Regions from separate parts of the Xenorhabdus poinarii G6 genome, predicted to be linked through region 1. Evidence: riboswitches for the same ligand, from Rfam matches in the RefSeq annotation. Region 1 holds a riboswitch; each other region holds the start of a gene.
What was found. A riboswitch is a leader RNA that binds a small molecule or an ion and turns the genes downstream of it on or off. The one in region 1 is predicted to bind thiamine pyrophosphate.
Positions count from the first base shown of each region.

Region 2: another riboswitch for thiamine pyrophosphate. It lies ahead of thiC (phosphomethylpyrimidine synthase ThiC); the one in region 1 lies ahead of thiD (bifunctional hydroxymethylpyrimidine kinase/phosphomethylpyrimidine kinase).
Region 3: another riboswitch for thiamine pyrophosphate. It lies ahead of thiB (thiamine ABC transporter substrate binding subunit); the one in region 1 lies ahead of thiD (bifunctional hydroxymethylpyrimidine kinase/phosphomethylpyrimidine kinase).

Region 1 is NZ_FO704551.1:1,398,897-1,401,164, reverse strand. It holds gene fbaB (class I fructose-bisphosphate aldolase) at 1-126, shown strand, start outside; gene thiD (bifunctional hydroxymethylpyrimidine kinase/phosphomethylpyrimidine kinase) at 223-1,020, opposite strand; TPP riboswitch at 1,065-1,157, opposite strand; gene cspE (transcription antiterminator/RNA stability regulator CspE) at 1,282-1,491, opposite strand; gene XPG1_RS06495 (amino acid permease) at 2,134-2,268, opposite strand, start outside.
Region 2 is NZ_FO704551.1:3,060,604-3,062,871, reverse strand. It holds gene thiC (phosphomethylpyrimidine synthase ThiC) at 1-1,165, opposite strand, end outside; TPP riboswitch at 1,352-1,477, opposite strand; gene nudC (NAD(+) diphosphatase) at 1,675-2,268, shown strand, end outside.
Region 3 is NZ_FO704551.1:3,167,595-3,169,862, reverse strand. It holds gene thiP (thiamine/thiamine pyrophosphate ABC transporter permease ThiP) at 1-266, opposite strand, end outside; gene thiB (thiamine ABC transporter substrate binding subunit) at 242-1,207, opposite strand; TPP riboswitch at 1,356-1,460, opposite strand; gene rppH (RNA pyrophosphohydrolase) at 1,577-2,107, shown strand; gene ptsP (phosphoenolpyruvate--protein phosphotransferase) at 2,117-2,268, shown strand, end outside.

The DNA.
Region 1 (2,268 bases):
AAACGAGCCGGTGGCATGGGATTGATCCTTGGCCGTAAAGCGTTCAAAAAATCGATGAAAGACGGTGTTGAATTGATCCAATCCGTACAGGATGTCTATCTCGATAAGACAATCACTATCGCCTAATCAACAACCTCAGAGGTAGCAGCTTCAAAATGGGGACCCCATATCCCCATTTCTCAAATCCGCTATCATCCCAAAAGGGCATGATTCGGGGCAATATCACCACCATTGATGAAAGTGGTGGACAGGACCAATGCCATGACCCACTTCCAGGCTATCCGCCTGCATCAGTGCATGTTGTAAATAGTTTTTCGCCACTGGCAACGTACTTTGCCAATCAGAATAACGTGGACGTAATGCCGTGAGTGCTGCGGACAACGTACAACCCGTTCCATGCGTATGTCGGGTATTAACCCTGGTCGCTGTAAAACGCCACTCTCCTTCCGGGGTAAAAAGCCAGTCCGGGCTTTCTTCGTTAGGCAAATGTCCACCTTTCAACAAAACAGCCTGACAGCCCATTGCGCATAATGCACGTCCCTGCGATAACATATCATCTTCGGTCTTGGCAAGATCACATTTCAATATGGCTGCGGCTTCCGGTAAGTTGGGCGTGATCAAAGAGACGAGAGGAAAGAGTTGTTCTACCATTTCTGTCACGGCCTCAGGTGATAACAAAGGCGCTCCTCCTTTCGCCACCATCACGGTGTCCAAGACTATGTAGGGAATGGGATAACAATGCAATAATTTTGCTATTGCAGTGACATTAGCTGCATTCGACAGCATACCTATTTTGGCGCTATCTATCCTGACATCTGAAAGCACAGATTCTAACTGGGTAACAATAAAGCGGGGATCAAGATGATAAACTGATTGTACGCCCATTGTATTCTGCGCTACCAACGCAGTTATCACTGCTGTACCGTAAGCACCAAGGGCGGAAAAGGTTTTTAAATCGGCTTGAATGCCGGCACCACCACTAGGATCTGTGCCTGCGATGGTCAGTGAATTAATTCTCATGGTCGTCATTCCTACTACCAACTAAAGAAAAGCGGGTATCGGAACTCGTGATACCATGACTTCCCTACGCTGGCATTATCCAGATCAGGTAATACGGGTGCTTCTCAGTTCAATAAAGAACGCCCCGAGTCAAAATAAAAATCACTCTATTAGTACCTCAATAGAGTGATATTTGCAATAAATTATCATCAGACAATCAAACCAGAACGATGATAAATATATTTAGCCAGTAATTAAACACCAACCAAATTAAATTAATGACTATAAAGCTGAAACGTTTGCAGCAGCAGGACCTTTCGGGCCTTCCTGAATTTCAAACTCAACTTGTTGGCCTTCAGATAATGTTTTAAACCCATCTTTCACAATTGCAGAAAAATGTACAAATACATCTTTGCTACCATTCGCAGGGGTAATAAAACCAAAACCTTTAGACTCGTTGAACCACTTCACAGTACCAGTGATTTTTGCCATTTCAAAAATTTCCTTTGAATCACTTTATTAGCCTATTGGCATAAAAATAAAAAACAGTATTGGTTGCCGTTATTTATTAACAGAGCAATACTTCGTTTACCCATATGTTTTATTACACACTCTTTATATAATCGCAAGCCATTTTTTTCAGGCGCTGGCGTTAACGCACATATTTTAAACCCTGATTCTCTATTCCGATTTGAAATTACTCAATAACCTTTAAGTGATATAACATCATGAATCAATACAAAAAGAAATTGTTACATGCCATAAGTCACTTGAGTCTGTTTAATACATCATATTGTTTTTCACACCTGTTACGGTGTAAAGCAGAGAATTATCGTTATACAAAATCTATTCTAGATAAGGATAAAAAGAATATTTAATTTAAATCATTCTTTTTGTACATAGAAAATAATTGCTTTACCCGTAATCAACCTAATTTTCGTTTATTATTCATTAAATATTATCCAATTATAATATTTATAAGACGTTTCTGACTATTCCCACAACAGGTTATTCCCATACGATAAACTGATTTCGCCACGTACATACACGAACATCGTTGGTACTTTCAATCCGGGAAAATAAAAAAGCCGAGTATCGCTACCCGGCTAACAAGATACGGCGCGTACACAACAACTAGTTTACCTGTTTCCTGGCTTTGTTTGATCGAGCGATCAAGTACCCGATCCATAAAACACCAATCCAAAACGGCATCAAAATAACCGAGATACGAATAGGGGGGATCGTCAAAATAATGACAAGAATGAACGC
Region 2 (2,268 bases), 1.7 Mb from region 1:
GGGTGTAAAGAAAATTTTCCTGGTGATGAGAAAGGCACCACTTCGCCATAATGGAGCCGCCACGGGAAACAATGCCTGTCAGGCGTTTGGCGGTCATTGGTACGTAACGCAGTAATACGCCGGCGTGAATCGTGAAATAATCCACCCCTTGTTCCGCCTGTTCCAGCAAGGTATCGCGGAACATTTCCCATGTCAGGTTTTCTGCTATACCGTTGACTTTTTCCAGTGCCTGGTAAATCGGTACTGTCCCGATGGGAACCGGACTATTTCGCAGTATCCATTCACGGGTTTCGTGAATGTAGCGTCCGGTAGAGAGATCCATCACCGTATCGGCTCCCCAACGGGTAGACCAAATCAGTTTTTCCACCTCTTCTTCAATGGATGATGTGACGGAGGAGTTGCCGATATTCGCATTGATTTTTACCAGGAAATTGCGACCAATAATCATGGGTTCGGATTCCGGGTGGTTAATATTGGCGGGGATAATCGCACGACCCGCCGCGACTTCCTGTAGGACAAATTCCGGCGTAATGTTTTCCGGTAAGTTAGCACCGAAACGCTGTCCTGGATGTTGCTGGCGTAAGACTTCGCTGCGAATACGCTCGCGTCCCATGTTTTCGCGCAGGGCGATAAACTCCATTTCTGGTGTGATAATGCCGCGGCGTGCATAGTGCAATTGGGTGACACGTTTACCCGGTTTCGCTTTCAGGGGATGTGGTCGATGGTGAAAGCGTAAATGATCCAATCCCGCATCGGCGAGGCGTTGTTGGGTAAAATCGGAACTGAGGACGGGAACGGGTTCGGTATCATGACGTTCATCAATCCACGGCTGGCGGATTTTACATAGACCAATCTGTACATTCAGGACGGTATCAGGATCACCATAAGCGCCAGAAGTATCATAAACGGGAACAGACTCGTTTTCTTCAAATTGAGGTTCCTCTTTCGTGCCCCCGATAAGGGTGGGTGAGAGTTGGATTTCTCGCATCGGAACTTGAATATCGTGGCGCGAGCCTGCAAGGTAAATACGCGTTGAATTGGGGAAGGTTACGCCTTGAACGGAATTGATAAACGCTTGTGCTGCATCGCGTTGCGCCTTACGCGGTCTTGTTGGATGAACTTCTGGCGAAAGATCAGCCGTTGGAATAATGGTATTGGAAACCATGTTATTTGAAATAACGGTCTCATTGGACTTAGACATAGCAAATTCCTGACTGTGTTGTTGCCTGTCTCATTGCTGAGCGGGCTTACGTTGAGAAAATTGCTTGTCTGGAGCTCGCAGGGAGTAATAGTTGATGCCAAACAGTAGGTGTACACGATATTGACCGAGGGTGTACACAATACGGGCAGCGGGGTGATTACTCTTGTTCCCTTCGCGGGTACTAGCCCGATCAGGTTCTGCGGATCCCGAATTAACGGTCTCAGCCTGTGTTCATCGTGATAAGACGGTGAACGTTAGGCACTCCGACAAGAAAAAACACTCCAGAGTATAAAGGGGATGATAAAAACTACAACTTAAAACATCACACTTTCTTCAATCAGTTGCTAACTAGGCTTGTGAGTACTTGCCAGCGTCGAGGCGAAAGACAATAAAAAGGAGTATGCTTGGTTTGTGTTGATTTGCAGCAAACTGTGTTGGACGTGGTCACATAATCAATGATGGAATAGAGACAGATGATGCAACAAAAACTGACAGGTAGAGAACGGGGTTGGTGGATTGTGAGTCTTGAGAATCGGGTCTGGTTGCCACAGGGGGAATTACCTTTGGGGACGGCTGAACAATGGACATTGCAAGATCAAATGGCGATCCCCATCGGCGAGTGGCAGGGAGAGAAGGTTTGGTTAATCCGCCGGAAAATGGTTTCAGATATGTCTTCTCCCCGGTTAATTTCTGACCGGGATGACAAATTATTTCAATTGGTCGGACGTGGTGTCCAATTGGCTGAGTTTTATCGTTCACATCGCTATTGTGGTTACTGTGGTCATAAGATGCGGCCCAGTCTGCATGAGTGGGCCTGTTTGTGTCATCACTGCCATGAACGTTATTACCCACAAATTGCGCCCAGCATTATTGTCGGTATTCGGCGTGATGATCATCTTCTTTTGGCACAACATCAGCGTCACCGTCATGGCATTCATACCGTACTTGCTGGTTTTGTTGAAGTAGGCGAAACGTTGGAAGAGGCGGTTCATCGTGAAGTGATGGAAGAGAGTGGAATTAAGATCCGTAATTTACGTTATGTCGATTCCCAACCTTGGCCTTTCCCA
Region 3 (2,268 bases), 1.8 Mb from region 1:
TTTCCCGGAAAATGGCGGCGATAAAGTGCCCGGGCAAGAAAAAGCGCCGGAAATACCGAGCAGAGGGCAGAGAGCAATGCCTGCCAGAAGGTAAACCGAATGACATGCCAAAGATAACGGTCATCCAGAAGTGCCTGCCAATCGCTTTCAGGGGCATAAAACCACAGCGTCCCGAAGGCTGACAAGGCAACAAGTATCAATAAGCCGGAGGCAATAACCCCCGGCAATAACCAACCCGCGATTAACGGCTGACAGCGCTTTGCCATGTACGGATCCATTTGGTACGGTGTTTTGCTACATCATCAGCATTGAATTGCAGCGATTTTTCAGGAACAGGAAGGTGTTTGAAAACGTCCGGTAGAGGAATATCAATCACCGGATACATCCATTGCGTGGTTGGCAAAACGCGCTGAAATGCAGGCGAGATCATAAAATTCATAAACTTTTGTGCCAGTTCCGGCTGTTTGCTGGTGGTGATTTGGGCGGCCACTTCAATCTGTAAATAGTGCCCTTCTTCAAAGATAGCGGCGGCATAGTTATCTTTTTTCTCTGACATGATGTGGTAAGCCGGTGACGTGGTATAACTCAAAACCATATCTCCCTCACCTTTCAGAAACAGGCCGTAGGCTTCACTCCAGCCTTTAGTGACCGTGAGTGTTTTTCTGGCAATTTTCTGCCATGCTTGTGCGGTGTTGTCACCATAGAGATTTTGCATCCAGAGCAGCAACCCCAAACCGGGGGTACTGGTGCGCGGGTCCTGATAAATAATCTTCCAATTTTGCGGATTATTGATTAATTCATCCATACTTTTGGGCGGATGCGGTAAGGTGTTTTTGTTGTAAATAAAGGCAAAATAGCCGTAATCATAAGGAATAAATGTCGTATTGTTCCATGTAATCGGTAATTTCAGTTTTGAGGTATCGACGTGACTTGGGGTGAATAACCCGGTTTTCTGCGCGGCCTGAATCAGATTGTTATCTAACCCCAATATAATATCGGCGGGGGTTTTTTTACCTTCGAGGCGCAAACGGTTCAGCAAGGAGACGCCATCTTCCAGCGCAACGAATTTCAGCTCACAGCCGCATTCTGCTTCAAAGGCTGTTTTGATGGCAGGCCCTGCCCCCCATTCAGAGGCAAAGGAATCATAAGTATACACCGTCAGTGTCGGCTTCTCCTGAGCAAAAACACAGGCAGAAATAGACAGCATACTGACAGCCGCAATAAAGCCAGAAAAGAGTTTCTTAAACACTTTGCTCTCCTGTAGTGATGATTGATCATCGTGATGAATATCAACCGTTATTAGCAGTGGCAAAGGATCTGAGAAGGTGCTAAATAAAAATTACATTGATCACACTAATGATTAGCATCTCAAATCCCTACGACGGTACTAGCCGGTTCAGGTTCGACGGGTTTATTCTCAGCAGTGTTGTGTTGTCACAACAGCACCCCGTTGAGATGGGGGTATTGTAGAGACTTCGGCTACGTCTGCAAAGTCCAATCATAGAGGTTTACCGCTTGAGGTGAGTGTGAAACAATTAGCGATATTTTTAAATTTATTCAATCAAGAGGTAGTCCGGTGATCGATGAGGATGGCTACCGCCCGAATGTAGGAATTGTAATTTGTAATCGCCAAGGGCAGGTTCTATGGGCCCGCCGTTATGGGCAGCATTCCTGGCAGTTTCCTCAGGGGGGTATCAATCCAGGGGAATCATCAGAACAGGCGATGTACCGCGAGTTATTCGAAGAAGTTGGTTTAAATCGCAAAGATGTTCGGGTTCTCGCTTCGACCCGGGGTTGGTTGCGTTACAAATTACCCAAGCGTTTGGTGCGTTGGGATACAAAGCCTGTTTGTATCGGGCAGAAACAACGTTGGTTTTTATTGCAATTGTTATGTGACGAAGCAGAGATTAATGTGCAGCGCAGTAAGACACCGGAATTTGATGGCTGGCGGTGGGTCAGTTATTGGTATCCTGTCCGGCAGGTCGTGTCTTTTAAGCGAGAAGTCTATCGCCGTGTAATGAAAGAATTCGCCGCGATTGTGATGCCAGTGCAGGAACCTGCTTCATTGCTATACTCACCTTATTTACATCGTCGTAGAAGAAATTAGGTCATAGTTATGCTGATGCGCTTAAGGGAAATTGTCGAAAAGGTTGCGATGGCAGCTAATTTATCTGAAGCGCTTGAACTACTGGTCAATGAAACGTGTCTGGCAATGAACACGGATGTCTGTTCTATCTATCTGGCTGATCATCAGCGGCAATGTTATTA